DNA from 4 places in the Anaerobacillus sp. MEB173 genome. Region 4 is predicted to be linked to each of the others. Evidence: riboswitches for the same ligand, from Rfam matches in the RefSeq annotation. Region 4 holds a riboswitch; each other region holds the start of a gene.
What was found. Region 4 has a riboswitch for cyclic di-GMP ahead of ACJ2A9_RS00320 (WxL domain-containing protein). Riboswitches for the same ligand answer to the same signal wherever they lie in the genome.

Region 1 (8,149 bases), on a different contig from region 4:
TTGCTGTCCAACCAATTGTTGCCGTCCTTATCCCAAAGGGGGCGAAACGGCAAATAGAAATCCTCGAAGGACACCAAGGAGAAGATCTTCCAGAAGGATATCTCCAAATCGGAAAACAGATCGTTCCCTACAACATCACAGCCCAAATTGCCGTCGTCATCCTGATCATACTAATGACGGTGAAACCGTTCTAAAATTTAAAATTAAAAATGTAAAATGTAAAATGGTTGAAAGGATTTCAAGGAAGTTCTTCTTTGAGCAGCCCACATAATTTTACATTTTAAATTTTACATTTAATCAGTTGTCCAATATTAAAAGCTGCTTCCTCAACCAATCGCTCGGTATCATTCATTGCCTCAGCTAATGTTGTTGGTTTTTGAATAATGGAGAAGAAGCTGTTGATATGTGTTGATAGTTCGAGATAGTTTTTACCGAGACTTCCTGAAAGAATAATCACGGGGAGATCATGTTTTTTTGCAAGTGTTGCCAGATAGAATGGTGCTTTGCCAAATTTCGTTTGGTAGTCTGTCATTCCTTCTCCAGTCAGTAAAAGGTCAGCGGTTCGTAATTCTTTTTCGATCTGACTGTACTGGGAGATTAACTCAGCACCAGGTTTTAACTGTCCTCCAAGAAGAAGGAAGGCAAACCCTAATCCGCCTGCAGCCCCGGCTCCTGGTTTATTGCTCAGAGTGCGAGTTTCTTTACTGAATAGCTGTTGATAGTGTGCTAGTGTTTGATCAAGCTGTTCAACCATTTCAGCAGTTGCCCCTTTTTGCGGTCCGAAAACGGCAGAGGCCCCATTGTCACCACATAATGGGTTGTCGACGTCAGACGCGATCGTGAAACGGGCTTTTTTTAGTCTTGGATCAAGTGTTGCCAGGTCAATCTTATCAATAACGGCAAGCTTGTCTGGTGTAATGCTCTTCTCTTGTTTTCCATCTGTGTAAAAAGTAGCACCTACTGCTTCTAGCATTCCGGCGCCCCCATCATTCGTCGCACTTCCGCCAAGTCCGATGATAAACTGTTCAATGCCTTGTTTTAAGCAATAAAGAATGGCTTCCCCTAGACCATAGGATGTTGCTGATAGAGGATTGCGCTCGTGCTCATGAAGGAGTGGGAGTCCAATAATCAGGGCACTTTCAATGATCGCCAGCTTTTTATCGTGACTGATGGCGATGGTTGACGTTTGTTCTTTGCCGAGCGGTCCTTTCGTTTTTATGGAGACACGTTCTCCTTTTGCATGAAAAAGGAGAGCATCAATTGTTCCTTCCCCTCCATCTGCCATCGGAAAAAGGGCGAACTCTGCATTAGGCAGCGCTTTTTGCAGGCCTTTTTTCATTGCCTTTCCAACATCAATCGAGCTTAAACTTCCTTTATAAGAGTCGGGTGCGATGATAATCTTCAAGTAAACCCCTCCAATCGGTAATGATTTTTGAGATGTTTCATGAGTCCTGCAATAATTCGTGAATTTTTATTTATAAATAGTTTAATGTAGTGAAAGTTTTTGACTGTTCTGACGATATAAGAGATAACAAATACTATTGTAGGGGTGAGAAGTATGGAGATCAAGTCAGCATCATCAATTGTTCCAGTTGAACAAGCGTCTCTTAAGAAAAAAATGACGGCACATGATGACGGGAACACCTCTTTAGAAGCAAAAAGTGAAATGATGAAAGAACAAATTCAACAAGAAATTAAAAGTGTTCGCGAAGAAAACAAAACCAAGGATGATTTGTTGAAGCAAGTCGACAATATGAATGAGTTTTTGGCAATGAATACGACCTCTTTAAAATTTAACTTTCATGAAAAGCTGGATCGTTATTATGTTCAAGTCGTTAATAAAGAAACAGATGAAGTTGTTCGGGAAATTCCGCCGGAGGAGTTTTTGGACATGGTTTCATCCATGATGGAGCATTTAGGTTTTATTGTAGATAAGCGCGTTTAAAATGGCCTAAGAAGAAGGGTTGATGGCAAAAAATCGACACTTCTTTTTTATTTTCGCCTTTTTTTATGATTTTTCATTAAAATCGCCAAAAACCAACCGATATAAATAATAAGTGATTTTTGAATTAGTTAAACGCTTAATTAAAGGCAGAAGCTATTGCTTACATAGAAGTGCAGTGTAAGTAAGGAGGTTAAACGAATGAGGATAACTGGTTTAGCCAGTGGGATGGATATAAATCAAATTATGAAGGATCTCATGCGCGCAGAGCGGATGCCTTTGGATAAATTAACACAGCAACGTCAAACTCTTGAGTGGCAGCGCGACTCCTACCGGGAGATGAACCTGTTACTGACAAAGTTTCGTGACAATATTTTTGATGGTGTAATGAGAAGAGCGAATATGACGTCAAAAGCGGTCATTAGCTCTAACTCTGCGAAAGTAACAGCTACGGCCAGCGCAACTGCAAGTAATGCCACCTATAACATACAAAGAGTCGACCGCTTGGCATCGGCTGCTTATAATTCGAGTGCTGAATCAATTTCTAATGGCGAGAAGATTGACCCTAGTAAAAGCTTACGTTCCATGAAAGGTAATCTAGCTGATTTTGATTGGGTAAAGGAAAACGTTACTGGTGAAGAAATTCAGGTAAATAATGCTGGAACTAGATTTAAACTGCAAAATGGAGGAATAAGTGATATCACTGCTATAAAAGTAGACGGTGTAGAGTTTAGCGTTTTTACGAATGCTGCCGATTATAATAATTCAGGCGATACAAATAAGGTACTTGTCAATCAAGATACAGGTGATCTTACTTTTAATAAACAATTAAGTAAAGGAAGTTTAATTGCTGCGGATTATAGCTATGAATATGTTGAATTTGGGATTACAACCCATACATCAAAGGGTCCTGTAGAAGCCACCTTCAAAATTAACGCTAATGAATCTCTAAATGATGTAATCACGAAAATAAATAATTCAAAACTTGGGTTAAATGCTTTTTATGATGAACATACAGATAAAATTACAATGACCCGTAAAGAAACCGGAAACTTTAATACTAATGGAGAAAATCCAACAACAGGTGTGAAAGAAACGGGTGGGTATGAAATTGATTTTACGGAGAGTGTGTTTTTAACAAATGTCTTGAAGTTCGATCAGACTAATGAACAAGGCGGCGAAAATGCCCAATTCACAATCAACGGTCTTGCAACAGAACGTCCAACAAACACATTCACAGTCAACGGTGTAACGATCACCCTAAAGGACACATTCACTGATGGAGCTGTAAACCTTACAGTTAATACTGACACGCAAAAAATCTTCGACACGATCAAAGCGTTCGTTGATGAATATAACGAAATGATTGATACGATTAATGGGAAGTTGAAGGAAGAGAAATATCGCGATTATAAACCGTTAACAAAAGAGGAAAGAGAAGCTTTGTCTGAGCGAGAAGCAGAGCAGTGGGAGGAAAAGGCGAAAAGCGGGATGCTTCGCAATGATCAAATGTTATCAAGTGGCTTAAATCGCTTGCGGGTTGATATTTACACTCCTGTAGCCGTTGGTGAGAATGCCCCATTTAAGCAGCTGACAGATTTAGGTATTACGACAACAAGTAATTATATGGATCGCGGGAAGCTGCAAATTAATGAGGATAAGCTGAGAGCAGCGATTGAACAAGATCCGGAAGCTGTTTTTCAAATTTTTGCAGCAGATGGACCGACGAATGCTGATAAGGGGATTGCACGACGGATGCGTGATAGCTTGGCAACGACACGTGACCAGGTCGTTTCACGTGCCGGAGCTGAAGGGCGCTTGAACCATCAGTTTACCCTTGGAAGAAATATTAGTTCACTTGATGATCGTATTTCTAACTTTGAGCGTCGTCTTCAACAAGTAGAAGATCGACATTGGCGCCAATTTACGGCAATGGAAAAAGCAATGCAGCAAGCAAATAGTCAGGCTGAATTTTTATATTCCCACTTATTTGGGTCACAACAATAATAAAAGAGATTTTTAGGAGGTAAAAAAATGGCCATTCCAAACCCATATGCAGCTAAATATAAACAAAATACAACAGCGACAGCTTCACCTGGTGAACTGACGCTAATGCTTTATAATGGCTGCTTAAAGTTTATCAAGCTAGCGAATACGGCAATTGAAAAGAATGATGTTGAGGCAAAAAATACGAACATCATCAAAGCGCAAAATATTATCCGTGAACTTATGGTGACATTAAAAACGGATAGTGAACTTGGACAAAATATGTTGAGAATGTATGATTTTGTCTTAAGCCGTTTGATTGATGCAAATGTCAAAAGTGATCGAGCGGCACTTGCCGAGGCCGAACAGTTTGTAACAGAGTTCCGTGATACGTGGAAAGAAGTTATTGCCATTGATCGTAAGCAACGTCATGGTCAAGGTGGTCAGGCATAGTGTCTACGATCAAAGCTGTGTATGAGGTGACGAAGCAATTATTTGATCACCTGCAGATGCAGATGCCAAAGGAAGAACGGGAATCTTATATTGAAAGAATTGAACAGCTTCTGGCAGAACGTGAAGACCTCATCAAGCAATTAAAGGATACTCCTACCGATTCTGAGAGGAAGCTTGGGCAAGTCATTGTAAAGATGAATCATGAGATTAATAGTAAGTTAAAGATTGCATCTGTGATGATTAATAGAGATATTAGTGATTTAAATAGAAAAAAGGAAACAAACAAACGATACGATCATCCTTATGAATCAGTATATACGGATGGACTATTTTTTGATAAGAAAAAATAGAAGGACATAAAGTGACAAGTTTTGTCAAAAAGTGCTTACAGTTTGTAGGCACTTTATTTTTTTACTAGAATTTCCAACGGGAATTAATTACCATTTAATTACATTTACTAGATATTTGTGGATATATGTCACAAAAATTGGAACTATTATTGTAACTAAATCGTTGGAAATGTGTTACTATTTGATTAGATTAAAATGACTATAGGAAAACGAATGATTTTTAAGACGTAGGATTTCAGTAGGTATCTAATGTAATACTCTATTTTCGGAATAATAGAAAGGGCAAACTTATTGAAAAGTAAGGACGCAAAGCCTCAGGTCTAAGGAAAGGTAGCATTTTTTCTATGATAGCTGGGTTGCCGAATAATTGGAGGTTATAGTATTGGACATACCGCATATAGAGGTGAAAAATAGTTTCATTGATAGAGAATGGTTGCGGTTATTAATTGAAGCTAAGAAAATCGGTCTGACACCTGCAGAAATCAGGAAATTTCTTAATGAAAACAAAGAAACTAAGAAGGGACATTATTCAGCTCCTTCTTAGCTTTTGCCATTTTGAAAATTCAAGAAATTCCTTGAACTGTTCTTTTGAGATACCTGACTCTTGAGCCTCTTTCGCAAGTTGTATCCATTCGTTATCTAATTGTTTGTCAACGTCTTCTTTGTCCGTATCTAGTAAAAAAGGGACATCAACATTAAGTTCCTTTGAAATTTTATCTAGAAATTGTATAGATGGATTTGTTTGAAGGTTTCGTTCGACTGAACTTAAGTATGACTTGGCAACTTGTGCACGGTTTGCAAGTTCGGTCATTGTTAACCCTTTTTTGGAACGTAAATCACGAATTCGGGAACCGAGCATTTAAAAACCTCCGTATAATAATTTATCGTCTTACTATCATAATACCATATTTTAACTATGGAAAATAGTAGTTCCCCCACTAATCCACTATAAAAGTTTCTTTTTTTTATTTTTTTAAAAGAGGGAGAATAGGACAAAAAAGCACCTCGCATAGGCAGCGAAGCACTAATATAAAACATACCCAGGATAATAGAGGAGCGGTAAACGCCACAGAAATTGTAGTCCACTATAATAAGAGAATTATTCTAATCGTATATGCACCTACATCTCTGTGGCATTTTACCGCTAAACTGCAAACTTGTGCTGAAGTGATACATGGCTAGAATGAATGGAGTAGCTGTTAATGAAACGAGATCGACGGAAGCCGACTAGCAGCAAGTTTGTTGCATGGTCACTGTAATGGGTAGAAATTATGTAGCTGTGAACATGCTTGAATATGACTGACCAGTTGTCCGGGGGTATGACAAGGGGCGATATAGAAGTAAGAAGCAAGGTAGTTATGTTTATGTGGTGTGAAAGTTTGTAGTATGTATGGACTAGTTCTTTTTGGTACCTGACTGATCACTACTTCTTTATTATATGAGAGGGTTACCCTAATTGCAATAATTTTCTGACATTTTTTATGACTTTTTAACAATTTTTGATGTATTTTGTCCTAGTATGTAAGATGGAGAAGTGAGGAAATGTAGCAAAGGAAATTCGACAAAGAGTTGTCGAATTTAAGATGACGAAATAGTTTGACTACAGATAGTGCTATTGTTATATTGAAATTGTGGAAGGGATTTCATACACTGCCTCCACTGGATTTTATTTATGAAGGGAATGTGAAACATGCAAGGAAAAGTAAAATGGTTTAACGCAGAAAAAGGTTTTGGGTTTATCGAACGTGAAGATGGAGACGATGTGTTTGTACACTTCTCTGCTATTCAATCTGAAGGATTCAAAACTTTAGACGAAGGACAAGAAGTTGAATTCGAAATCGTAGAAGGTGCTCGCGGACCACAAGCGGCAAACGTAAACAAGCTTTAATTCACATTCCTGGACAAAATGGGGACTAGATGAATATAGCGATTACATCCCACCTCTTTACGGGGGTGGGTTTTTATATTTAAATAGCTTAATGTTAGTTAAGCTGAAATGCATCGCGGAACTTCTTTTGTCACAGAAAGTTACGTTTACTTAACAAATGTTTGGTTGTATATTTAGTTTGGTAATGGGTAACCTTATTTAGGGTTGATGATGTTTATTCCTTCACAAAAACGACAAATATTTTCAAAGTTTTAGAAGGAAAAGAATTTAAGGAAATAGAATTATGTAAGTATAAGAAAGGAGGAGTTTTTTATATGAACTATAACATTCGTGGTGAAAACATTGAAATAACTCCAGCTTTAAGAAACTATGTCGAGAAAAAGGTTGGTAAATTAGAGCGATACTTCGACGATACTCCAACTTCTGATGTGAATGTACGTATGCAAGTGCTCAACAATCAACACATTATTGAGGTAACAATTCCAATGGCACAATTACTATTACGTGCTGAGGAAACTCATACTGATATGTATGCAGCAATCGATCTTGTTGTTGAAAAGCTTGAGCGCCAAATCCGTAAACATAAAACGAAAGTAAATCGCAAGTTCCGCCAAGAGGGCAGCTTAAAATATATGTTCCGTAATGATGTTGAGCCTGAAGCAACATTTGATGAGGACGAAATCGAAGTTGTTCGTACTAAGCGTTTTAACTTAAAGCCGATGGATGCTGAAGAAGCAATTCTTCAAATGGATATGCTCGGTCACAATTTCTTCGTATTCTCAAATGCAGTAAACGGTGACACAAACGTCGTATACCGCCGTAAAGACGGACGCTACGGCCTAATCGAGCCGGAATAAGAATACTTAACCAAGAACACAGCGGAAACGCTGTGTTCTTTTAATGTAAAATGTAAAATGATTTAGTTTACTCAAAGAAGCACTTTCAAACTCCCTAGGTTTTAGTCTTTTAATTTTAAATTTTACATTCTACATTTTACATTTTACATTTTCTTTTCAACTCTAAACTCTAAACTCTAAACTGAATAAAGCTCAAACAAAAATCCTCCCACAAACCGCAATTTTACATTTTACATTCTAAATTTTACATTATATTTGAGGTTCCTTGTCTCCATTACCGTAAACTGTTAAAATTAAAGTTAGGCTAAAAGAACATAAATTTTCCAGTATTACATATAAAAAAGTTAGGTTTTATTAATGAACACAAGCTATGTTAGTTGTGATAAAGGGAGCGTATAAACAATGTTAGGATTATTAAAAAAAATTGTTGGTGATCCTGGTCAGCGTCAGCTTAAGAAGATGCAGAAAACAGTGGATGAAATTGAGGCATTAGGCGATGAGTTCAAGAAGCTGTCTGATGATGGGTTACGTCAGAAAACGGAAGAGTTTAAAAAGCGCATTCAAGAGGACGGCGAGTCATTGGATAAAATCTTGCCTGAAGCGTTTGCGGCTGTTAGGGAAGGCTCAACCCGAGTACTGAATATGCGCCATTACCCTGTTCAATTATTAGGGG
Region 2 (8,149 bases), on a different contig from region 4:
AGATTATGACGAATTTGATTTGGATTTTTAGCTACGAACTTCAAAAACATCATGGTATGCTCTATATTTTTTAAAGGAGGTTTCAGCGTTTTTGCATCAAATTCTCCATAATATTCTCTTCCAAATCCAGCCATTTTATTGTTGGGATCTATATTTAAATGTTCTTTTACAAACTCAACACCTTTAGCTGTTAAATAAAAAATGAGTTCCCTTGAATACGGATAACAGCTCTCAGATTGAATAAGTTTCTTCTTTCTCAGAGATGAAGTGTATCTAGATATATTATCTTTTTGGCCCTTTGGTTTGGATTTAAGATGGCCAAAAATCAAAATTCTTAAAAGTTCATTCGTTGAGCAACGGAAATCATAGAGGATCTCTAATATTTCACTTTCCTTTTTAGAAATACGAATGCCTCTCCATAAAATCACCAAAATCGACTCCTTTCATTTAGTATTCTTAAACTAGATAGCTTTTTGGAAAAGTACGTTGAAATTAAGCTATTTAGTTGCGGTATGATAGTTCTTTGGGAACCCTCATGTTTAAAGGGATTGCCATGCCTTAAGCCTTACATAAACTATGTAGGGCATACTGTATAAAGAAAACGAGTATTTTCTTTCCCATACCAGAATTATTCGCCATACATTTGCCTGTACACATTTACTGTATACATAACGACCCTACATAGTTCCCATTACCATCAAAATGGTATTAACAAATTTTAGTACTCTATCAATATCTCATTACACATATATAGTAGGTTCACCCGCTTCACTAATCGGTTCTATAGTAAAAGTCACTTTAATCATCCTCCTCCAACTTCTCCAGCAACAAGTATTTTTCGAATGCGTGGTTCAAGATGTTGATTGATATACTCTTTTACAAATTGATTACGAGCTTCAATATCCTCTTTTCTTTTTAAAAGAAATACACGCTTCGTCCGCATAGAGACTGGTTTTGTGGACCACTTTTGTAGTGCTTCGAGTTGCAGTTCTGCTTCCACTTTTCTAATTATCAAGGCATCATTTATTCTTTCGTAACGCCCTTCTTTCAAATCAGGAAAACTATTTACTAGTTTTTCAAGTTTACCTCTCAGAGCTTCGAAATCATCCCACAAAGTGTCGGTTAAAACGTCATGGACAGTGTAGACCAACTCTATTTTCAAACGTTCAGCATCTGATAAAGGATCATCTTCTTCCAATGAGTCATTATGAACTGGATATCGCAGTTGACAATGGTTGCCAATGTCATCAAAAATCTCTTCTAGAGGAATCCTCTTCTGTCTTAAATCTTTTATATGCAGCGCAATCCTTAGATCTAGCTCATCATAAACTTTCTTTCCTGTTGAGGATGATCTATTTACACAATGAATTTTCATGTCTTCCAGCTGCTTGAACCAATTGTCGATTGTATTACTATGGCATTCTATTTTTTTAGAAAACTCACCAACCGTAAGATGCTCTTCCATGTTTCTCTCCTCCTTTCATTGAAATGGATAGCACAAGTGGAACTGAATTAGGATTTTAGTTCCCGAATCAAATCTATTCACTGGCTATGGTTTGGGTTATCGGCAACACACCGAAAAATTCGAACCCTCAAATTTTTCCAATTTAACCGACAATAGTAATCCGATCATTCTATTCGAAATTTTATTACTCAATGAACTTTTAATCTTATCCTAAAAGACGTTACCATCTTTCAGTGGTGTATCCTCTGTTAATCCTCTGTTAACCCCCTGTATATCCCCCTTTATAGATGTACGTCCTTATTACCTCCTTTGTATGTCTTTAGTATGTCCTTCGAGTATTTATGTCCTTCCTTTGTACAAACTTAGGGCGTACAGAAATACATAATCCATTTATTTAAGACAAATAATAAAATTAAACGCGTACGGATATTGAATTATGTGGATACACCTAACAATAATGAAAAATGTCTTATGGAAGGATGCATCAGTGTGGAACAAAATAAGAAAAAAAACAAGATGGTAAATTTCCGTTTACGAAAGGACGAGGATCCACTAATTATGAACTGGCTAGATGCACAATCAAACCTAGCATCTGCATTTCGATACATGATTAGAAAAGACAGTTTAACCCATGGAATACGAGATTTAGCAGAGAATACAGTCAAAAACGAAGTACAAGCACTTAATCAAACCTTTGATGAATTGTTTGAATTACTACCTAAATTAAAAATTGAACAAAAACTAACTCTATACTTTAAACTACAATCAGAAGTGAATAGTAATTTTCAGCAAGGAGACAGTCAGATACCCTTCGGTAATCAAACATCAGCTATACAATCATTTGAGAGTAGAAAAAAAGGACTGGATTCCCAATTAGGAAATAAGAGCAAAGTAGATGCACCAATTTATGATGAGAAAACCTCTTCGGACGTTGGAAATAAAGCCGATCATCAAATTGGTCTACCTAATCAAAATTTTAAAAAAGAGAACCAATTGGAAAACAATGCGTGGGAAACGGGTGTTAACTCTGCACAGAAACAGGAAGGAAGTGAAAGAGGAGTTAAAGAAGAGGAAATAGATAGTAGGTCATCGCAGCTTAACGGACAAGAAGATACTCATTTACCATTTACTAATGAGGATAAAGAAGTGAAACGTAAAAAGAAAAAGAAACAAGACACAGAAGACCTTCTTGAATTCTTTAGCCAAAATGATTAATTAGAGTAAAGAAATTTTGTAGGTTTAGCTATATTAATATAACAGGATTTAAACAGATTATGCGCGTAGTTTTTTTTAGCATTATCCTTCAAAAAAGTGAATTTGTTGACCTAGAAGATAATGGTAATAAAAAGCAAATAAAAGACAATACTAATAAAATATATCTCTTTTTTGAAGAGAGTCGGCTATTGGGGTGATATAACTTTGATACAGTTTGAGGTGTTAATATTGGATTCAAAAATCTGCCAATGTGATCTTTGTGGAAGTGAAGTAGTTTGTGAAGAAGTTTTAGAAGACTTTTTTGTTTGTTTTAAGTGTCAGAAGGATTCATACGTAGAATCTCTGCCTGAAGGAAGAACTCCGTATTCAAAAAAACAAATTCACCGTTTAATGAAAGAACGAAATCTATCTTATGGCATCGTTGATATTAATAACAATATATTAGAAATTAAATTAACCGAAGATGATGTTATACTTACAGGAACGGTATATATAAATAAATTAACGACAGTTGCAGGTGATAGAGAAGATTACGAAGATTATGTTTGGGTAGAAGAAGAAACAGAAATAGAACCTTTTATCAGGTTATTCGAGAATCAAAAACATATATTTTACCAAGATTTTGAGGATTACATAGAATTTTAAAATGACATTTAGCTTAATAAGGTCACAGTATTACTTACCTTTATAAAAAATCCAAGGGTAAGTATTTTTAATTATAAGGGGGCCTTTGGATTTGCTCTAATTATCCGTTCCCTAATTTCACTGGTTTCACTCCGCCCCTTTCATTAAATTTTCTTGTTACTAGGATCGTTATCAGAACTTATGCCCTAAATCTACTCTCAAAAGTTTTTAACACTTATATGCACCTAACACTCGAACCTGAAACTTAGTAAATCCCCATAAAACAGTATTTACATATACTCTTATTTTGGGTTATCATTTTTATAGGTCTTCCGAAATGGTAAACTTATCCTAAAGGAAAGAGGGCACAAAACTCTAGGGTCTAAGGCTTTATAAGCTATGATCGCCAGTTATCGAAGAAGAGTTTCATAAAGGGGGCCTACAAATATGGATGATAAATTAAACGAAATTAAAATGTTACGAGAAGCATTAAAAGAGACGTGGTTTGAGCATTGGTTAAATGTAAACGTTTTCACCCTAGAATGGTGTATTATTGTTATTTCGATTGTCTTGCCTCTTTTTATTTTTTGGAAGCTTGTTGATAAAAAGAGATTAAGAGAAATTATATTTGTAGGTATAACCGTTGCGTTAATTGGGTTTTCTTTAGACCAAATTGGCAGTTCATTACTCTTGTGGACATACCCCTACACATTAACACCTCTTATGGTAGAAGCATTTGATCCTGCTAATTTTTCAATTCTCCCTGTCATCTATATGCTTATTTATCAATGGTTCGCTAAATGGAAGAGCTATGTGTATGCACACATAATATTTGCTTTTTTCGCTGCATTCGTTGGGGAAAATATTTACGAGTGGCTTGGATTATATGAACTAACAAATTGGCAACACATTTTCTCTGTTCCTTTTTATTTTCTAATAGGGTTATTTATAAAGTGGTTTGTCAATAAGATAATGGAAATAGAAACTATCTATTCCAAAAGTACATAGTCATCAATAATAACTAAAATAATACATACCAACTATTCGAGATTAAAAAGTTTTCTTTGATAATTGATTAATAACCTATCCAACTCCTGACTACAAGCAACTGTTTCAGGGTTATTTAGTCCTTTTGTTTCTCCAATTTTGATCATTGTAGTTCTTAACTCATTAATATTTGATATTATTTCTGATTTCCCATCTATTTGGACCATCTAAAATTCTCCTATAAAAGTATTTTAACCCGCTTGAAAATGGCGATACAAAATTCATTATCTACAATAATAGAATCAAAATAAAGCCAGAGGATATACAAAAATCTCGTATATCCTCCTATGTAGCATTACCAGAGTATTAAAAAACATTCATTTTTGACAGCTTTTTTGACATTTATTAGATATTTTCAAATGAGAAAACACTTCTAATCATGGGTTCATTTTCTTTCCAGGTTTCAGGACAAGGCAATTTTAATATATTTAAGAGGTCTTCAAATTTATCAACTAATCTACCGTCAAATTGAGACCAAGAACATCGTTTTAACTCCCTTAATGCTTCTTCATATGTCAAAATACTTTGATTGTAACTTCTTCGATCAATCGTCATCGTATCAAAAGCATCACAGATTCCAATAATTCTCCCTTGAAGAGTAATGTCCTCACCTTCTAATCCTCTTGGATATCCTTTCCCATCCCAACGTTCGTGATGATCACGAACAAAGACAGCAGCGCGTGGTAGGTTAAGCGTTTTTCTCAGAATGTTGTTACCGATGGTACTATGAGCTTGTATAATTTGATACTCCAAATCCTCTATTTTAGAAGGCTTCAATAATATTTCCTTCGTTAAACCTATTTTACCAATATCGTGCAACAATGAAGCGATTTTTAGGTCATCATCATAACAGCCCACCATTTTACCAAGGAGAATTGAAAAATTCATTACTCTTAAGGAATGATATTTAAATAGTCTCAAAACTTCATTATCTTGAGAAATTTGACTAAATAATTCTTCTGCTTTTAAAAACAATTCCTCCGATTTCATCGGGGCAGTCCCCTCCTATTTACTCTAAAAGTAGTACGCAAAGTATAAACTTTTTATACATTAAATGGAATCTAGTGGGTAAACACCCTTGAAAACTAAAAGTAATTATAAATTTTTTAGTTATTTATTACCATAAATTTGGTAACCATATTGAAGTAAGAACGGAGGTATGCAAAATGGAAATAAAACATGAAATTCGCTTAACATCTGCTGAAATTACGAGTCTTTGGCAGAATTACATTATTGATAGCATGTCGATATGTGTTTTTCAACACTTTCTTGAACACATTGACGATCCAGAAATTGGCGAAATTTTAGAACATGCCATGAAAATTGCCAAAGAACACGTAGACTTCGTGGATGGGGTATTCAATAAAGAGGGTATTCCTATTCCTAAGGGATTTTCAGACAAGGACGTAAATCTTACTGCACCTCGATTATTTCAAGATACTTTTTATCTTAATTACCTAAAAATCATGACTAAAGGGGCACTTGCTACTTATGCAGCTATACTTCCCAATATAGTAAAAAAAGAAATCAGGGAGTTTTATTCAAGGTGCCTTGAATCAACATCAGAGCTTTTTAATAAGTCTACTGAACTTTCGCTTTCTAAAGGGATAGAGATACGTCCACCTTATATTCCTTACGAAAGAGAAGTTGATTATATCCAAAAACAAAGTTTTTTATCTGGATGGTTTGGTGAACAACGCCCACTTACCGGATTTGAGGTTATGCATCTCTATTCGAATGTTCAAACAGCAAAAATGGTTCAAGCATTAATGTTGGGGTTCGGCCAAGTTGCTAAATCTAGAGAGTTAACTAACTATTTTATCAGAGGAAAAGAAATCACAAGTAAGCATATTGAAATTTTTTCAAAAAACCTTAGTGCCTATGACCTTCCAGTTCCAATGACTTGGGACCATGAGGTGACTACTTCAACAACTTCACCCTTTTCAGATAAATTATTGATGTTTCACATCAGTGTTCTCAATACTGCTGGAATTGGAAATTATGGTGTATCGTTATCGTTAACCCAGCGACGTGATATAGCCGCAATTTATACTCGTCTTTTTGCTGAAATATGTAAATACGCAGAAGATGGGGCTAATATTTTGATTGATAAGGAATGGATGGAAAGGCCCCCTCATGCTGCGGATAGAGAAGAGCTAATTAAGCATAAAATTCAGAAGTAAAGACATTATTATCCGTACATAACACTAAATCAAAAATTAATTACGGTATTTTCATTCTGATTAAAAATAGTTTTGATTTGCTCCAATTTCTTTAGACAAAAGAAATTTCAACTCTAAACATCAAAGAAAAAGGGTATATTTTCCTACATTTAGAACATTATAAAAGTAGTTGTAAGAAATATGACTTTCCTTAAAAATAATTAACAATTGAAATGTATTTAAACTAAAGGAGGATGAATAATGGCGAATCGTAAAAAGAATGGAAACCAAGTACATAACGGAGATACAGAATTTGCAACAGAGCTTACGCAAAGTAAAAAAGCAAGGAAAAAAGCTGCAAGAGAAAGAAAAAATAATAGTTAGTGAACCTATAACCATATATCAATAGAGTATGGTTATTTATTTTTGTCTTAATAAAAAGGAACGGTTTAAAGTTATTGATTAATTTTTAACGAAATTCTACACTTACAACTAATTTAATTCATTACGAACGCAAAAAAACCGCCTTTCCCCCGTCAGCGGTTTTTTTGTGTTGCTATCAAGTAAAACAAACTTACAACCTTAAATTGTACTATTTTAATAAAAATATACTTAAATGTGGTGTAATATTAGTTTATAAAGTTTAAAACTACCGGAAAAGCCCTATGAAATGAAGTGATTGATGATTTCTCCTTGGAAGATTGAGTATAATTAAAATAAAAGGACGTGATAAGAATGCAAAGAAAACAATTGGGAAAATTCGATGAAGCTGACATATTTCCAGATGGTGTTTTTGCTTTTCCTCCCACTTCAGAAGAACCTAAAGTCAAAATACGGGCGTTGGGCGAATATTGCAAACAAAAAGGGGTTACACCTGACCAACTATCTAAAGAGGAAATACAGCAATTCTTAGTAGTTGATTGATCCTCTTTATTCTTACATAATACAAAAAGGCGATACCGCTTGGTTGTCAGTGAAATCTGGAACTGTATAAACACTCTTACTTGGTGAAGACAAAAGCCCTCAAATCCTAAAACAACTTTGAAGATTTCGTCAAATCATTTTCTAAATCCTTTAAGGAGTGCTTCCAATTCTTCAGCCGAATACGGTGTATGTTTTGCTACCTCTTCAATTGAATCACTATACACAAAGCTTTTCACAACGGTTAATATCCCATGATTGATTGCATCTTTTGTTCTGGTCCGTTCATCTAAAACAGCCTTCTCTCATGCATCCAATTAATCCACCTCTAATCTCTAGATGATAAAGACTAAAACCATCGCAATTCTATACAAGTCTACGTCACTTAAATCCTTCTGTTTGATTAACAACTGAACATCGTTAATCCCTTTCTGGTTAACATATTGTCTTAGTTGCTAACCTTCTTCTCCTGTTGCTTACGCCACCCGTATCGAGTAATTCCTCGTGGCTTGTACACTGATAAAATCATGATCAGAAGTAATACCACCAGTCCACCGACAGCGTGGTTTATTCCTGCCCCCATTAAACGAAGGTCGGATATGGAAGTTGTCGGATCTGCTGCTAGGCCAACCATCCCGCTAAGTGTTTGTGTAAATCCAAGTAAGATGATGGTAGCAAACACTGTTAGCACAAGTTTAAAAATGACCCAATAGTG
Region 3 (8,149 bases), on a different contig from region 4:
TTTCGCATTTAAAGTTTGACCATTAACGCTGAATTTTTTAGTATCCTTGCTAAACGAATACTCCATTCCTAATAAATCAGCATACCCAATTGCATCAGTATATGTTTTTCCTGATTGAATATAAGTACCGTCTCCGTAAACCTTTACTCCATTAATTAAAACCGTGACTTCCTTACTAGCAGCACCAACAAATGAACTTCCCACAATCAGTGAAACTAGTAAAGCAAAAAATGTTGTTACAATAAACTTATTACGCATAAAACTTCCCTCCCATTTTATTGAAATATTTAGAATTTTTAACAATAGTTATATTAACACAGTGTTAATCAGATATCCATGTTTTTTATAAGACAATTTTCCTTGTTTTTTTACAAAATTAATTATTATATAGATGAAAAAAGCACTAAATGAATCGTTCTTTTAGTGCTTTTAAAATGCTTTATTAATAGTAATATTTACTTACCTGATTCACCGCTCAAGTGTATTGTTTCAATCGAGTGATTATAGAAAACTATAAAACTAAGACATACTCCTTATTTAACATAAATATAATGATGAAGTAGTACAAACAATTGCATAGGAGAGATGTTTAGTGAAGAAAACCTTTAAACTGGTAATTTTATTACTTATTTTCTCATTATTATTTTCGGGCGGTGCTTTCGCCCAAAATGATAATGCGAAGAAATCACTTGTGGCATTAGGTGACTCTATCCCGTATGGGTTAAATCTTGGAGTAACGAATAGTACATCTTCAAAATTAGCATTTCCGTCTATAATTGGTGAAGATGCTAATCTGAGGGTGCGGAATTTAGCGGTATCTGGTTGGAAAACGGAAGATATGTTAAACGCATTAAAAAACGATCAAAAATACCGACAAGCTGTTGGTCATGCGGATTATATTACGTTGAATATTGGGAGTAATGACTTACTTGAAATATTACAGAATGCTGGTGCTGAATGTGGTAATGCCCCTGTATTTGAACAGTGTTTAATGGTTAGAATTACGGAGGGACTTACCAATAGTGATTTACTAGATAACCTCAACGAAATTTTGGCAGAAATACGTTCAATTTCAGAAGCACCGGTCGTTGTTTATAATATTTATAATCCTTTTAGAGAAGGTGATAAAACGTGGGGTCATCTAAATCAACTAGGCCACAACATCCTGCCTGGAGTAAATGGATTAATTTTTTTAAGTGCAATGAATAATAATGCAAGTATAGCAGATGCTTATACTGCCTTTGAAACAGGATTAGATAATAATGTATTAGAAAACGATATACATCCATCAGTTGAAGGACATGTGAAACTTGCTGAAATAGGTCTAGCAGGGTTTGGGTTAGAATAGGAAACAAAGGATACGGGTGGTACGGTACCAGTCACTACCCGAAAAATCTTGTTTCATATAAAATTTCACGAGTTATTAATACAGATGCAGGGGAACTGATGTGCTAGAATAATAGTGTCACTTCATAAAGCGGATGGGCGGTTGACCATCTCCCGTATAGAAGGGAGATGGGAAAATGACGAGCTACGAAGCAATAATGATGGCACTACAATCAAATTTAGTTTTGATAGGTATTTACACATTAATCTTGATAATCGTCAAAGAAACAAGAAAAAAGTAACCGTCCTGCGCCCGACCAAGGTTAGGATTGGTTACTTTTTTGCGAGTAATAACTTAATATTGGTCGCCGCTCTTCAGTGGCGTGTAGTTGCATTGATCGGGTGTTGGTAGCACTCGATCTCTTTTACATTCTACGTTGATTATATGTTTTTATACATGATATTCAAATCGCAAACAATGTTCATTGCTATGTTCTCAAAATGCATGAGATTCACGTCTTTCCAGATATAGTTTCCTGTTCCCCGGTGCGTTATGGCTATTGTACAATCGTTAATCCAGGGGAGAAGAGTAGTTTGTCGGCTACCCTTACCTGTATCTAAATCCCATTTAACTTTCTAAGCTTCTTTAATGCATACTTCCTCCAAGACTTTACTGTACTAAGCGGAACATTGTATTCAGTTGCGATATCTAAAGTAGATTTATCGTTTATAATTGCTTCAGTAACCCAGATTTTTTCTTTGACCGAAAGTGGGGCGATGTAACTTTCAATAATCTCTCTTTCAAGTAATGTCGGTATACAGTGATCAACTAGCTGTTGTTCCATGTCCTCATTTGCATAACAATGCGTCTCTTGGTATCTCCCTTCTTTTTGCAGCATGGTTAGCATTTTTCCCCTTACATAGAGTATCGCCAGTGTTGAAAACTTCCCTTTAGCAGGATCAAAGCGTTCATAGGCTTCCCATAAGGCGATTAAGCCGATCTGATAGAATTCATCATAATTTTTATAAACTTTTAAAACTTTGAGCTGTTTTAAAATGATAGGCTGATACTTTTTAGCTACCTCATCAAATGTCATTTCCGTAATCTGCATTTCTTTTATCCTTTTGTGAAACGCGCTCACGTGTTATTCCGCCGGTAATTAAAAAATAGCTTAGTAGATAGTAAAGTGTCATATCGGCATTTACATTGTTTCGATCATTTTTGCAGTGCGATATGTAACAAATGGTTAGGTGAAATGTGATGTTTAGAAGCTTGCAGGGCTTGCTTTTGTTGGATAATGATAAAGTTTCAGAGGGAAAACTTCACTGGTATTTGATGAGGGGCGTTTCTTAACGAATGACAAAACAAATGTGTTAGGGATTGCTGCATGGTTAAGTAGATAAAGTAGAAATATAGAAATAAATAGCGAATGATGCAAATATTTGCAATAAATATATTCCAATAAGTTTGAATTTTCATTATAATTAAGAAGATTGAAAATGAGACTTGAGTATTGAGTATAAAGGAGGTGATGAAATGGGGTAATGAATAAAAAAGCCCTTAGGTAGTGGCCAGCTAAACTACATACCTAAGGACGTGTGTGAAAATTGGTTATACCAACTTTCATAGTTAAGTATAACCTCATTTCCACTATTTTTAAAGGTTTAAGTACAATCAAATAGTGATAGGAGGAATTCATATGGAATCAGTAAAAAGCTATAAAATTCACTCTGAATCGATGGTATTGAGGCCGGTTTATAATGAAAGCGGAAAATTATGTACGATAGTTGATGAACTTTATCAAAAGATACTGGTATTAAAAAGTCCCTATTCGATTGTTCGTGAAAGTCTCAATTTTTATGGTGGAGGATACGAAGGTACAATTGAAGCTGCTAAAAAAATTTTAGGTAATAAAAAGATGCTGCCGATTTGTATTGCTGCACCGTTAGACATTTATTTTATTCCGATGACTTCAGCAAAAAGTCACGATTGTATTTGGTTTGCACTAAATCATATGGTACATGTAGAATCTAGCACCGATAAAATGAAATCGCTTGTAAATCTAAAAAACGGTCAAAACGTTGTCGTTAATTTACAAAAAGGGATTGTTGAATCGAAACGCTATCGAGCTGCATACTTGAAAGAAACCATTTCACGCAGATTAGAAGAGCGATGCTGTAATGAAAGAACCGGGGGAATGGTTGTTGGTAGGTGATTTACGCGGGAATTTGGTGGAATTGCATCGGTTGAGTGTGGGGTTGCACGAGTATGCAATGGAATTGCACCAGGTTTGAATGCAATTGCACTTTTCTCCTTTAATGACCATTTTAGTTTATCGTTCAAACTAATGAGAGAGGTTACTTCGTGAAAGTAAGAGGTTTTCAGTACATAGGAGAGTGGGGAAGGCGAAATGAGAGGGCGATTGCTGGAGAAGCAGAAGTATAACTTTGAGGACCTAAATACATTTATTTCTCAAAAAGGGTCGATTAATTTAAAAGATTTGGTTGAAACAGATATAGATGGGCATTTATGTACTTTGTTTGTTAACCACACTCTTATTGTGAAAGATGTGGAAGGGCTTGCCCTAATTAAATACGATGATATAGAGTTTATTCACGGTGTTGTGGATGTGTATGATCGTGTTCTTCGTGAAAATCTATATAATTTTTCAATGGACGATACGAGTTCAAAAAGTATTGAAAATGCTCATATTGCTGATATTATTATTCAATCTAATCTAGTTATAAACGTGATCGAGCTTAACACTGCAAATCATATTCAACACGCACCTGGTGAGACCATTGCATTAGAGAACAAATATTTAATCGAGCTTTATACGGGATGGCATACTCAACTGCACCATAGGGAACATGAATTTTTTAAATTGTTTTGTTGATATGGCCAGTGTTCCTGTCCCCACGTTTCACCGAAAAACGATAAAAGATTGACTTTATTTTTATATATCTTTATGAGATGATATATATGGAAAATTGAGATTCCTACGATAAATGGCAAACCTAGTAAAAGCTAGGGACGCAAAGCCACGGGCCTAAAGTAAGTAATGTTTACTATGGTAGCCGGGTTACCGAAAAGGATTAGTATGTAAAGTGAGAGTTTTGTTTATTTACTATATAGTTATGGTTTATTCCTGAAGCAACTACTAGACATTCTTGCTAAAAATGGATACTACCTATATTAACCTTTACAAGTCCACTATTCTTTTTGGTGGGCTTTTTTATGTGAAGCTAAAAAAGGGAGGTTAAATTTAGGCCGCACGAGCATTTTAAGATAATTTTTTGGATAGGAGTTGTAAGGATGAAAAGTCTAAGATTGAAGATATTAAGTGGGTTTGGGTTAGTTGTAGTAACTGTATTGATTATGGGTATATTTGGATATGTTGGCATTTCAAATTATACAAAAGACGTAAGGGATATGGTAGAAGAAGAATATACATTATTAAAAGAAGCAGAGGAAATGAAACATAATGTCACTTATCGGGTTGTAACAGCTCGTGGTTATGTTTTATACGGGGATGAAAAGTATCTAAATGAATTTATAGATATGACCGAAGATGCGATAGCCATACAAGAAAAACTTTTAGATGAGTTCAGTAAGGATCCTGAGTACTCCAATGCCATAGAAGTGGCCGATGAAAATACTAGAAGGTGGAGAACATTAATTACTGATGATATTGTTCCAGTTTTAGATGATCATAATGGTATATATGGCAATGGTGATTCCAACCAGTATTCTCATACATTTAAAAGGCCTTCCTTTGAAGAAACGATTAATATAATGGAGGAATTTTGTACAGTCTATGCGATTGAAGCCATTGAAGCCTGGCAGGATATCTTTGATTTGCAAGATGCAAAGATTGTAGAACTTGAAAAAGAGTTAATCAAAAGTGGTCAATTATTACAATGGATATTTATCATTATCTCAATTTCAGCAATTGTTATTGCAATTACAGCGGCAATCATTATTGCTAATATGATTGTTAAACCTATTTCTACTGCTGCGAAACGTTTAGAGGATGTTGCCAACGGTGATCTTACTGGGAAACCACTTGCAGTTAAAACGAAAGATGAAGTAGGAAAACTAACAGAGAGTTTAAATCAAATGGTTGAAAACTTAAGAGGCCTTGTAGGTGAGGTTGAAGGTTCATCAAGAACACTTGCTTCATCTTCAGATTATATGGCTGCATCGAGTGAGGAAATAACAAATGCAATTAACATTATTTCAAAAAATGGACAGATAACATCAAATGACGCTGAAAAAGGCAATCAAACAATGTTAGAAGTCTCTGCAACATTACTAGAGCTTTCATCATTGATTCAAATTGCTAAAGAAAAGTCATTCTCATCTGCTGACAATTCGAAAATTACATACGAAACAGCCAATAACGGTAAGAAAACAGTTGAAGAAGCAATTAAGTGTATGGAACGAATAAAATCTTCAACCGATGAAACAGAGCGTTTTATTCAAACTTTGGATGAGTATACAGAAGAGATAAAAACAATTACTGAAATGATTACAAATATATCTGAGCAGACTAATTTATTAGCACTTAATGCTGCGATTGAGGCAGCTCGGGCTGGAGAAGCAGGTAAAGGCTTTGCCGTTGTAGCAAATGAGGTTAAGAAATTAGCTGAACAGTCTAGTCAAGGTGCAACAAAGGTTGCTGAATTAATTTTACAAATTTCCAATAGTACAGGTGATGCTGTTCAGGCAATTAAAGATAGCAAATCACAAGTCGATAAAGGCTCATCAATCGTTAGTGAGTGTGGAGTTTCATTAGAGGAAATACTCCAAGCTGTAGACAAAACTGTTGGCGATATTAAGAGTATTTCAAATGTTACAAGTGAAGAAGTTGCATCATCAGATAAAATTGTAGAGCTGATTGATACTCTTGCAACAGGTATAGAAAATACCTCTGTTAATGCTCAAGAAACATCGACATCATCTGAGGAAACAAAAGCATCCATGGAAACCGTAGCAGCAACAGCAAGTGAGACAAACGAATTAGCTCAACACTTAAGACAAACGGTGGATAAATTTAAAATATAAAGGGGAGATGAAGAGTGTCTCAAGATATAGAAATACGAGAAAATAGAGTGATTGTAACTTTAAATGGATCTATCTACTCTAAAGAAGCTGCAGCATTAAGAGAAAATTTGATTGAATATATTATTAAGGGATACACGAGTTTTGTTTTTGACTTTAATCAGGTAAGAGAACTTGATAGTACGTTCCTAGGAGTAATTGTTACGATAAGAAAACGAGTAATGTCTACTGGTGGAAATGTTACCGTTAAAAACCTAACATCACAATTAATGGTTTTATTTGAACGTACACGTTTAAACAAAATTATAGATATGGGTTCCTGACTCCCAGTGCGGTAAAGTATTGTAACTATTGTCGTCTATCTAAATAAAAAGAAGTAACCGCCTGCCCACGACCAATGGAATAGGATAAGTTACTTCTTTTTAGTAATTGATTTAGTTTTTCTAACGGTCAGCCGCTCTTCATGCGGCATGTAGTTGCGTCGACCAAGTGTTAGCAGCACTTGGTCTTTTTTCATTTTACGTTGTTTATAACTATATTATACATCACTTTCTTTTACCATTACAATACAATATGGGTTCAAGTCCCCCGGTGCGGTAGTGCGTTACTTTTATCTTATAAATGATACGAATTATTATTCTGCATTTGCTACATTGGGATTAAATGCTTCAAACATTCCATCATGATTTGCTTGCCATACCCAAGCATGTAAAGCAAAGGAGCCACCGAAAGGGCCGTCATCGAATTGTTGACCAAATAATGATGGACGCTCTCCACCAACAGTCATGTATTCAACAGCTACTAGTTTATAACCACCATTTTTCTTAGGTTCATAAACAAGAACTTCGGGGGTTAGTAGGTCAAGCTTACCATCATCAAATAGCAAATCTTCTCTTACCAGGTGAATGCCCATATTAGGGACTACGTGGTAATCTGTTGCATACCCATCATCAAAGGCAACTTGAATATCCTGATATTTTACTGTTGCTTTTCGTACATCGGCAAGCTCTTTCGATACATCAGGTCCATGTGATTTTGCTGCAACTACAGTAGCTAAAGCAAAAGTCAAAGCAAACGTAATTACTAAAAACATGACTAGTCTTCTCTTTTTCAAACAAACCATCTCCTATTCTAATTAATAAATATTGTTCGTTATAAAGTTTATCATAATATTTTATAACGAACAATATTAAAAATATATATACCGTGAAAAAGTTAGTTAATAAAAAAGATGTTTGTGGTGCATACCTCTATTTTTGTAACTAAGTATTTAAAGCAAATGTGTAAGAGCATTGGGTTAATATACAAAAATAATTGCAAAAGTGGAGTGAACCGATGCCTGTTATCTGCTTTAACAGGATTTACTCTTCAAACCTGAAAAAGGTAAATTCATCGCTCGAGCCACGTACCAGCTGCACACCCTTCTCCAAAGTCACTATCACTCAACTCCTTAACATAAACCTCCTCAAACTTCTTCATCAGTATCCCGTAAAAATAGGCAATAGGCCTGCGGATCGTTTTCTTCTTTACGCCACGAATCATTTGCTTGAATGATTGGATGGCAATATCGGTCATTAGTTCTCCGTCATTGTCGTAATTGTTTTTGTAGGCGGCTACTTGGACCATGCTCCAATATTCCTCGATTTTGTCATAATGGTCACAGAAGGATTTCATTAGGTTTTTGAATGAATGTGGTACTCGCTCGCTTGTGTATGAATGATCAAGAGGATGTTCATTGATGTGTAGGTCAATCGTGTG
Region 4 (8,149 bases):
CATATTAAGGCAACGGTAAAATTAACAAAATCGGCGGACGATGTAGTTTCGATAAAAATCTCAAACGGGGATATCGGTCAAGGCCTGATCACAACGATGTGTAAAATTGTAGCTAAAGAATTAGACATGCACTATGAAGACATTTTGTTTCTTTATCCTGATACGAAAGTGGTTCCAGATTCCGGGCCAACTGTGGCTTCAAGGTCGACGATGATTGTCGGAAAATTACTCCAGCGCGCAGCTAGTAAACTGAAAGCACAGTGGCAATTAGGAGTGGCACAAGAGGTCGTTGAACATTATGTTCATCAAGAAATGATTCCTTGGGATGAGGAGAAATTTTCAGGTGATGCCTATCCTGCATATTCATGGGGAGTCAATCTGATTGAAGTGGAAGTGGATATCCTAACGGGAAATGTGAAATTAGAAAGAGTGTACGGAAGCTATGATATCGGGAAAGCAATCGATGAACGAATTATCAAAGGACAGATTGATGGCGGCTTGGCTCAAGGGATTGCCTATGGGTATATGGAAAAAATGACTTCAAAATCAGGCAGAATTCAGCAAAGAAGCATCACTGACTATGGTCCTCCGACGGCAATGGATGTTGTAACGATTGAAAGTCAGCTTTTTGATAATCCTTATGCAGGTGGTCCTTACGGGGCAAAGGGTGCAGGTGAACTAACGTTAATCGGTGGTGCTCCGGCACTGCAAGGAGCCATTGAGGATGCCCTTCAAATAACCTTTCACCAAATTCCGGTGACCCCAGAAATCATTATCGAAAGTCTTACGAGAGAGTAGGTGAAGCTTTTGATTAGATTTAGACTCAATGGAAGAATAGTAGAAACCGCTGCAGATCCAACTGTAAGATTACTAGATGTAATAAGAGATGAGTTTGATTTAATTGGTACAAAGGAAGGCTGTGGGGACGGAGAATGCGGAGCTTGCAGTGTTCTCGTTAATGACCTTGTCCAAAACAGCTGCCTGATCCCAATTGGCTCGATTGAAGATGCTGATGTCCTAACAATTGAAGGCTTCAGTAATACAAAACAATATGAAATATTAAATGAGTGCTACTCTGAGGCGGGAGGAGTGCAATGCGGCTTCTGCACACCAGGCATGATCATGGCAAGTGCGGAACTTTTGTCAAAGCATCCACAGGCTTCAGAAATTGAGATACGGGAAGGAATCTCCGGCAATCTTTGCCGTTGTACGGGCTACAATATGATCGTTGATGCCCTTAAGCTCGCTGCAAAAAAAGGTGAAGGCCTATGGTAGATAAAACAACATCCTTTCGCTTTGAGCGTTTAGATCAGACGTTAACACAGTTAAATAACGAAGACTGTATGATCATTGCCGGCGGAACCGATGTGATGGTCCTTCACAAAAATTATCGTGGGCTGCCAGCTCGGATTGGTAAACCGGTTGTTTTTATTGATCACCTTAATGAACTTAAGCAGGTTTATATTCAAGGTCACGACCTTCATATTGGGGCCTGCTGCACCTATAGCGAACTGCTGGAAAACCGGTTCATACCTGATACGTTAAAGAGGGCAATCAAAACGATTGCGGCACCGGCAATTCGAAACAGAGGCACGTTGGGTGGCAACATTTGCAACGCTTCACCGGCAGGAGACACGTTACCGCTTTTATACGTTTATAATGCTCAGCTTTTGCTGCGCTCTGTTAATGGACAGCGTCTAGTGGATATAAGTGAGTTTATTCAGGGGCCAAGAAGAGTTCAACGTTTAGCGAATGAGTTGCTGGTGGAGATTATTTTGCCTGATGTATTAGATGAAGGTTCTCGGATTATTTTTGAAAAAATCGGTAACCGAAATGCTGATGCAATTGCAAAAGTATCGTTTGCCGGCTCGCTTCGGTTAAAAAAAGATCGAATTGTGGATGCAAGGTTCGCATTTGGAGCGGTTGGACCGACAATCGTACGTTCCTCAGCGATTGAACAGAAGCTGATTGGAAAATCATTTCCTTTGGATCAAAAGGTTATGGAGGAGATCATTGCGGACTTTGACTCGATCATTAAACCGATCGATGATCAGCGCTCAACAGCAGCCTATCGAAAAACGGTTGCACTGAATCTTTTGCGATACTTTTTAAAATAAAGGATGAGGGTGAATTTATTAGCTTAGTGAATTCACCCTTTACATGATTCGCTCCATAGATGGAAAGGGCAGCTGGACGAAAGGTAATTCCAATAGGGGGAAATGATCATGCTCATAATGGAAAAAGTAGCGTCATTAACAAGACGGAATGAAACCTTTGCACTTGCGATGATTATCGAATCAAGAGGGTCGACTCCCAGTAATGTTGGAAAAATGATTGTTTACCTAGATGGTACGATTGAAGGGACTGTCGGCGGTGGACTGGCTGAATATTATGTAATAGAAGAAAGTGTGGAGGCGATCCAAAAGGGAAAATCAAAAATTGTCGAATACAAATTAAATAAAGATGCTAAGGATGGAATAAAAATGAACTGCGGCGGGACAATCCGTGTATTTATTGAGGTCTATAAATCACGACCTGAGCTCGTCATGGTCGGTGCGGGTCATGTATCCTATGCACTAAGTAAGGTCGCGGATTTTCTGGAATTTCCTTATAAGATCGTCGATGACCGCCCCGGATATTGCACGAGTGAACGTTTTCCTAATGCCTCCAACTTATTTGTTCATGAAGATATTGGCAAAGCAGTGATCGAAGCCGGCCTTAATGAAAAATCATATGTTATGATTGTTACAAAAGATAGTGATGATATTGCCTTAAAAACAGCACTCCATTATCCATGTGCCTATTTCGGAATGATTGCCAGTAAAAGAAAGGTGATTCGCATTTTTAAGAAGTTAATAAGCGAAGGTGTAGCCAAGGAACGACTCGATTTCGTGCATACGCCAATAGGGATTGACATAGGTGCAGAAACAACAGAAGAAATTGCCATCAGTATAATAGGGGAAATCATAAAAGTGAGCAGGAAAGGGCATACTGCTGTGGAACCAAGGGAGGATTCTCTCGTTTCGAGTATTCAGAGTGGCGAGGACGGGTGAAATTGATTTTGTGTAGGTACGACAATAGATAAGAGAGTTAGTTTTCATAATATAGTATTAGCCGGTGAAATTTTACAACGAGTAAAAATTTCACCGGCTTTGATTATTGTTGAATAAAAATATGAACAACTTCTGATAAAAAATGGAAGAAGACGAGTAGCAGAACATTAAATAGTCTAATAAGAAACCTCATCATGATAGGCTTTCTTACGTATCATTTGGATCTTGAATGGGATACTTACGGTCTTTTCTTTGTGGTTTAGATCGCTTCATCATCCAAAGTAAGATCACAACGATAACAAGGAGTAGAGCAATAATTACAGTTGTCCATGGGAATGTCTTAGGAGCAATTTCAACTTCTCCACGTTCTTCCATCTTTTCCTGTGTCTCTTTGACTTGCTCATTTCTAATCGAAACAGTCTGCTCATAGGTTTGAGTTTGTCCATTTACATTAAGAGTAAATGTTACGTTGTAATCATCAGGTTCTAACGTTCCTTCTGACCATCTTATCGGGTAATGAAAGGCTGTCATGGGAGCCATTTTAAATGATGGCATGTCTCCTGTAAGGGAAAATGGTTCATCTTTACTTTTTGTAACTTTATATGTTCCTGAGATATTTGACACGATAACGGGATGTGAGTTACCCATAGGGACCATAATTGCCATTTGTTCAGGAGAGTAATGTGGACTTTCAAAGGTTAATGAAGGTGTTTCTTTATAATCTGTTATATCCACTTGTACTCCAAGGTTTACGGCTCTATATTGGTCGATTAGTAGTTGGGAATCTTCTTCCTTCTTAGTCAATTCTTCTGTGCCCTGAAAAACTCGGAATTCTATACTCCCAAGTAACGTACCATTTATGTCTGGAACATTGACAGAAAACTCAACAACCTCTGAACCCAAAGGACTGAGTGTTAATTCCTTAGGGTTTTTCACAAATTTAGTAAACTGAAACTCATCATTGGTGATTGCTGTTCCTTCTAAAATAGGTTCTGTTTGATATAGAATACCTTGATTTCCACTATAAGCATTTAAACTGCGAATCGTTACGTTCAATTCTTTATCACTGTCGTTGATCACTCTTGCTTGTAACGTGACAGTCTCATTCGGATTACCTTTTAAGTGGTAATAACCTTGATTCCCAATTTGAGATTCAGGAAAAATCGGCTCTACCCGAAATTCAAAATCATTTCCTTCTGCATAAACCAAGAAAGAAGGGAATGATAAAAACATAATGGATAATAGTATCCAATGGATTTCTCGGATTTTCAATCGTACCACTCCTAAAATAAAAAAGTCCTCCTTAGTATTGGAGGACTTTCAAAAAATTAACCATTTATTAAGGAGCAGTGTTTAGAGAAACGGTTGCTTCCGTTTTGTAAGTTTTTGCATATGCATTGGCTGGAATTGTTAGTTCTACACCTAAGTTACCGAACGAAAATGATCCCATACCACCATCAATTTGAGCAGATAAAAGTTTAACTGTACTTCCTGTATCTAAAGCTGTATCTAGAGAAACAGGCGTAATTGTTGAAGTTTCTGATGACGTTGTATCCTTTTGAGCGATAGTTGGTACTGTTTTTACTTTTAGAGTGTTTGTAGCAAGTGCCTTACCATTTGTTACATAAACATTATCTACAGTGTCAAATTCTTTGAATTGTGCTAAAGTCATTGATACGTTCCATCCTGATCCAGTTCCACGAGCATCCGTAATGTCAGCAATTGTCCAGTCTGCAGATGTTGTAATTTGAGTACCGTTAAGTGTTGCAGAAAGTGGTGCAAATGTAACGCCTCCACCAGTTAAATCTCCACCTGTTACAGTAGATGTAGTAGAAGCGAATGATTGTGTGCTGAATGCAGTTGCTGCAATACCGAACGCCATAGTAGTAGCAATTACTTTTTTGAATAAAGTTTTTTTCATTTTGTTTCCTCCCACAGATTGATTGTTTGATTGATTTATAGAAAAGAACTTGTTTTTCTCCATTAAAAAATCCCTCCAAAACAAATTTTGATTTGAATCGGAAGAATATTGAATTTCAACTCGTATTGTGAGTATCATTCTCCATTCTTCAGCGGCCCAGCCACCATAGTGAAATTCACCTTAGGTCTGTAACTTTGCGCCCCAATCTTTAAACTGGTTTGCCTTTAATAAAGAAATGAGAACGATTTTTGACTCTCTGTATCTATGTCGAATTTTGTCGTCCGTCACTCTCTGAAACTAATATTACTCTGTAAATCAAAAAAAGGATATACATCAAATTATTCCAGTGTAACATTCAGAAAAATAGAGTTAAGAAATGGACTCTTTATTTGATGAAGCTACTTTAAAGGTTATACTCGTTGATGATTAGTAAAGATAATTCAACAAGTAACAGGCACTTTTTTGAATCTTTTTCTCTATTCTTATCATAATAAAAAGATAAGATGATTGAGGGAGGAAAGTATGATGGATTCAAAAGTGTATGATTTAATCGGAATTGGAATTGGACCTTTTAATTTAAGTCTTGCAGCATTGCTTGATGATCATTCAGAGGTTCAATCACTCTTCTTTGATCAAAAACCTCAATTTAATTGGCATCCAGGGATGTTAATTGTCGGGACAAGACTTCAAGTTCCATTTATGGCTGATTTAGTAACATTAGCTGATCCAACGAATCAGTATAGCTTTTTAAATTATTTATCCGAAAAAAATCGAATGTATCCGTTTTACTTTTTACAGCGTTTAGATATCCCGAGAAGAGAATATAACGATTATTGCCAATGGGCTGCCGCCAAGTTGTATAATTGTTGTTTTGGTAAAAGAGTAACTGAACTTGAGTACATAGAAGATAAAGAAGTTTTTAGCGTAATAGTCGAAGATATTGAAAAATCTGAGGAAAAAGAATATAGATGCAAGAGCCTCGTGTTGGGTACAGGAAGCACACCGGTTATACCAAAATCATTTCAAGTTGATTCTGAAAAGAATGTTTTTCATACCTCTAAATTTTTACAGTATAAAGAAAGTTGTCGAAATGCGAAATCCATCACAATTATTGGGTCCGGTCAAAGTGCTGCAGAGGTATTCCGTGAATTATTAAAGGAAAGAATGGAGCACCAATACCAATTAACGTGGATTACTCGGTCAAGAAGCTTTTTGTCAATGGAAGAGTCAAAGCTGAGTGTTGAGCAATTTTCTCCTGACTATGTGAATTATTTCTATAAGTTTCCTCAGGAACAAAAAGATAAAATTTTTGCATCACAAGATTTATTATACAAAGGAATTAGTTCACATACGATTACCGATATTTATAATTTACTATATGAACATTCCGTTTCAGGGGAGGACATGAATGTAAAACTTCAGGTTTTAACGGAAGTTAATGGAATAAAAGAAAAGAATGGAAAATGTGAAGTTTTCTGCACACAGTGGCAGCAAAATAAAGATTTTACCCACGAAAGTGAAGTTGTCATTGTGGGTACAGGCTACCGTCCGATTGTTCCGGAATTTATAAAAAAGAACTTAGGGGAATACATGTTTTGGGATGAACAAGGTAGATATGAAGTAGAAAAGGATTATCGTTTACGTTTAAAAATCCCAAATCAGATTTATGTTCACAGCGGAATTTCACATTCTCATGGGGTTGGATCAACAAATTTAGGACTTGCTGTACATCGAAATAAGATTATCATTAATGATTTATTAGGAAAAGAGATTTTTCCGATCTATGATAAATATGTATTTCAAAATTTTGATGCGGATAAATTTTAGAACTATTTACTGCACAGTAAAATTCTCCAATTCTAGGTGATTTTGTGAAAAGGTTTACTTCAGCTAAACATGAACTAATATTCTTAAGAGCAATATAAAAACCATCTTTATTATTAATAATAGTCAGGCTGCCGAGAATGTCTCGGCAGCCTGTTTAATTTAATTTTTAAATAAGGATTAAAATTTAAAGTTACTTTAGAATATAATTGTCAATAGTTACTGTTACCTTAAATTAATAGTAAAGGGGAATGTAAATTGAAGGTTACTAGAATTTTGTTATACGTTTTTGTATTGGTTAATATTGTTGGTTTAATCTATTGGATTATTACTATGTTATAAGACCTTTTTAATTTAAAGTACTATTCACTACTTAAGAATTACTAAAAATTTTTTCTTTATTTGAAGTCATGGAGATAATTTTTTCTTTTTCGTTTCTATTGATGGTCAAAAGAGTATCTAAATTAAAATACTTATCAAGACTTAAGTGATATACATCTGATTTGAAAATAATTAATGAAAATGCATTTGTATAAAGAATAAGACTAATTACATTCATATTTCCAGAAAGGATAAAGTTAATGTGCATAAAGATACAAGCAAGGATAGAAGGTATAGTAAGTAAACCTGATATAAGAAATATCCCAAGTATGATTTGTGCAATTGGAATAACGTAGTTTAAAATCAGCACATGTTCTAAAGCTATATTCTCTATGAAAGTTTTATAAAAGATTGGGACATTGGAATTTTGTAATGAATTTATCAGATAATCATTTAAAAATATACCTGGTTCTTTAAACCATAATTTTTCTGTAATTTTGGTTACTCCTGCCAGTAACCAACCTGTTCCAAAAAGAACACGCATTAAAACAATAAGATACGGAAAAAACTTTACATTTTTTATTACTTTCATTTTAATATTCATCCTCCTAATTTTTTTGCCTAAAGGAATTTATTTTTCCTTAAGGCAAAATTTTGATCAAAAAAATTTACTAAAACTTTTATATTTATTGTCTTAAAGGCATCATATGCCTTAATGGTTAAAAAGTTTCCTTTGTCCATAAAAGTTTACCATGGGAAACAATCCGTTGTAAATAAATATATACAACGGATTGACTTGATGAAATGTGCAACAAATGTATTCATTTTCAGGTGACTTTTTGAAGGAGTGTACTTAAGTTAATGCCCTTTAATTCAATAAGAATGTTTAATTTATTCTATTGTGTAATATTCGAGGTGATAAGTTTGGAGATTAGAAAAGCAACTGAAGAAGATGTATTAGGAATAGCAAGAGTTTATGTTGATGGTTGGAAAACTACTTATCGTGGGTTAGTACCAGAAGATTATTTGG

Region 1: another riboswitch for cyclic di-GMP. It lies ahead of ACJ2A9_RS13800 (anti-repressor SinI family protein); the one in region 4 lies ahead of ACJ2A9_RS00320 (WxL domain-containing protein).
Region 2: another riboswitch for cyclic di-GMP. It lies ahead of ACJ2A9_RS19515 (CBO0543 family protein); the one in region 4 lies ahead of ACJ2A9_RS00320 (WxL domain-containing protein).
Region 3: another riboswitch for cyclic di-GMP. It lies ahead of ACJ2A9_RS17900 (methyl-accepting chemotaxis protein); the one in region 4 lies ahead of ACJ2A9_RS00320 (WxL domain-containing protein).

What each region holds. Positions count from the first base shown of each region.
Region 1 covers NZ_JBJMAU010000006.1:74,271-82,419, forward strand. Annotated here, with positions in the region: gene ACJ2A9_RS13770 (DUF2269 family protein) at 1-194, shown strand, start outside; gene ACJ2A9_RS13775 (glycerate kinase) at 281-1,405, opposite strand; gene ACJ2A9_RS13780 (flagellar protein FlaG) at 1,559-1,945, shown strand; gene ACJ2A9_RS13785 (flagellar hook-associated protein 2) at 2,144-3,949, shown strand; gene fliS (flagellar export chaperone FliS) at 3,977-4,381, shown strand; gene ACJ2A9_RS13795 (flagellar protein FliT) at 4,381-4,731, shown strand; cyclic di-GMP riboswitch class I at 5,003-5,095, shown strand; gene ACJ2A9_RS13800 (anti-repressor SinI family protein) at 5,114-5,275, shown strand; gene ACJ2A9_RS13805 (helix-turn-helix domain-containing protein) at 5,261-5,590, opposite strand; gene ACJ2A9_RS13810 (cold shock domain-containing protein) at 6,422-6,619, shown strand; gene hpf (ribosome hibernation-promoting factor, HPF/YfiA family) at 6,934-7,476, shown strand; gene secA (preprotein translocase subunit SecA) at 7,879-8,149, shown strand, end outside.
Region 2 covers NZ_JBJMAU010000016.1:15,541-23,689, reverse strand. Annotated here, with positions in the region: gene ACJ2A9_RS19535 (replication-relaxation family protein) at 1-428, opposite strand, end outside; gene ACJ2A9_RS19530 (MerR family transcriptional regulator) at 803-1,465, opposite strand; gene ACJ2A9_RS19525 (hypothetical protein) at 1,955-2,680, shown strand; gene ACJ2A9_RS19520 (hypothetical protein) at 2,909-3,325, shown strand; cyclic di-GMP riboswitch class I at 3,634-3,722, shown strand; gene ACJ2A9_RS19515 (CBO0543 family protein) at 3,752-4,312, shown strand; gene ACJ2A9_RS19510 (Spo0E family sporulation regulatory protein-aspartic acid phosphatase) at 4,345-4,518, opposite strand; gene ACJ2A9_RS19505 (HD-GYP domain-containing protein) at 4,697-5,341, opposite strand; gene ACJ2A9_RS19500 (DUF3231 family protein) at 5,518-6,534, shown strand; gene ACJ2A9_RS19495 (hypothetical protein) at 6,775-6,897, shown strand; gene ACJ2A9_RS19490 (hypothetical protein) at 7,249-7,437, shown strand; gene ACJ2A9_RS19485 (DUF2269 domain-containing protein) at 7,883-8,149, opposite strand, start outside.
Region 3 covers NZ_JBJMAU010000011.1:66,786-74,934, reverse strand. Annotated here, with positions in the region: gene ACJ2A9_RS17925 (hypothetical protein) at 1-258, opposite strand, end outside; gene ACJ2A9_RS17920 (SGNH/GDSL hydrolase family protein) at 593-1,348, shown strand; gene ACJ2A9_RS17915 (sigma-70 family RNA polymerase sigma factor) at 1,944-2,438, opposite strand; gene ACJ2A9_RS17910 (competence protein ComK) at 3,027-3,542, shown strand; gene ACJ2A9_RS17905 (hypothetical protein) at 3,738-4,223, shown strand; cyclic di-GMP riboswitch class I at 4,328-4,417, shown strand; gene ACJ2A9_RS17900 (methyl-accepting chemotaxis protein) at 4,643-6,394, shown strand; gene ACJ2A9_RS17895 (STAS domain-containing protein) at 6,409-6,714, shown strand; gene ACJ2A9_RS17890 (hypothetical protein) at 7,026-7,505, opposite strand; gene ACJ2A9_RS17885 (hypothetical protein) at 7,781-8,149, opposite strand, start outside.
Region 4 covers NZ_JBJMAU010000001.1:70,336-78,484, forward strand. Annotated here, with positions in the region: gene ACJ2A9_RS00295 (xanthine dehydrogenase family protein molybdopterin-binding subunit) at 1-798, shown strand, start outside; gene ACJ2A9_RS00300 ((2Fe-2S)-binding protein) at 799-1,275, shown strand; gene ACJ2A9_RS00305 (FAD binding domain-containing protein) at 1,269-2,117, shown strand; gene ACJ2A9_RS00310 (XdhC family protein) at 2,226-3,053, shown strand; gene ACJ2A9_RS00315 (WxL protein peptidoglycan domain-containing protein) at 3,261-4,325, opposite strand; gene ACJ2A9_RS00320 (WxL domain-containing protein) at 4,393-4,974, opposite strand; cyclic di-GMP riboswitch class I at 5,122-5,207, opposite strand; gene ACJ2A9_RS00325 (lysine N(6)-hydroxylase/L-ornithine N(5)-oxygenase family protein) at 5,500-6,801, shown strand; gene ACJ2A9_RS00330 (hypothetical protein) at 7,172-7,711, opposite strand; gene ACJ2A9_RS00335 (GNAT family N-acetyltransferase) at 8,035-8,149, shown strand, end outside.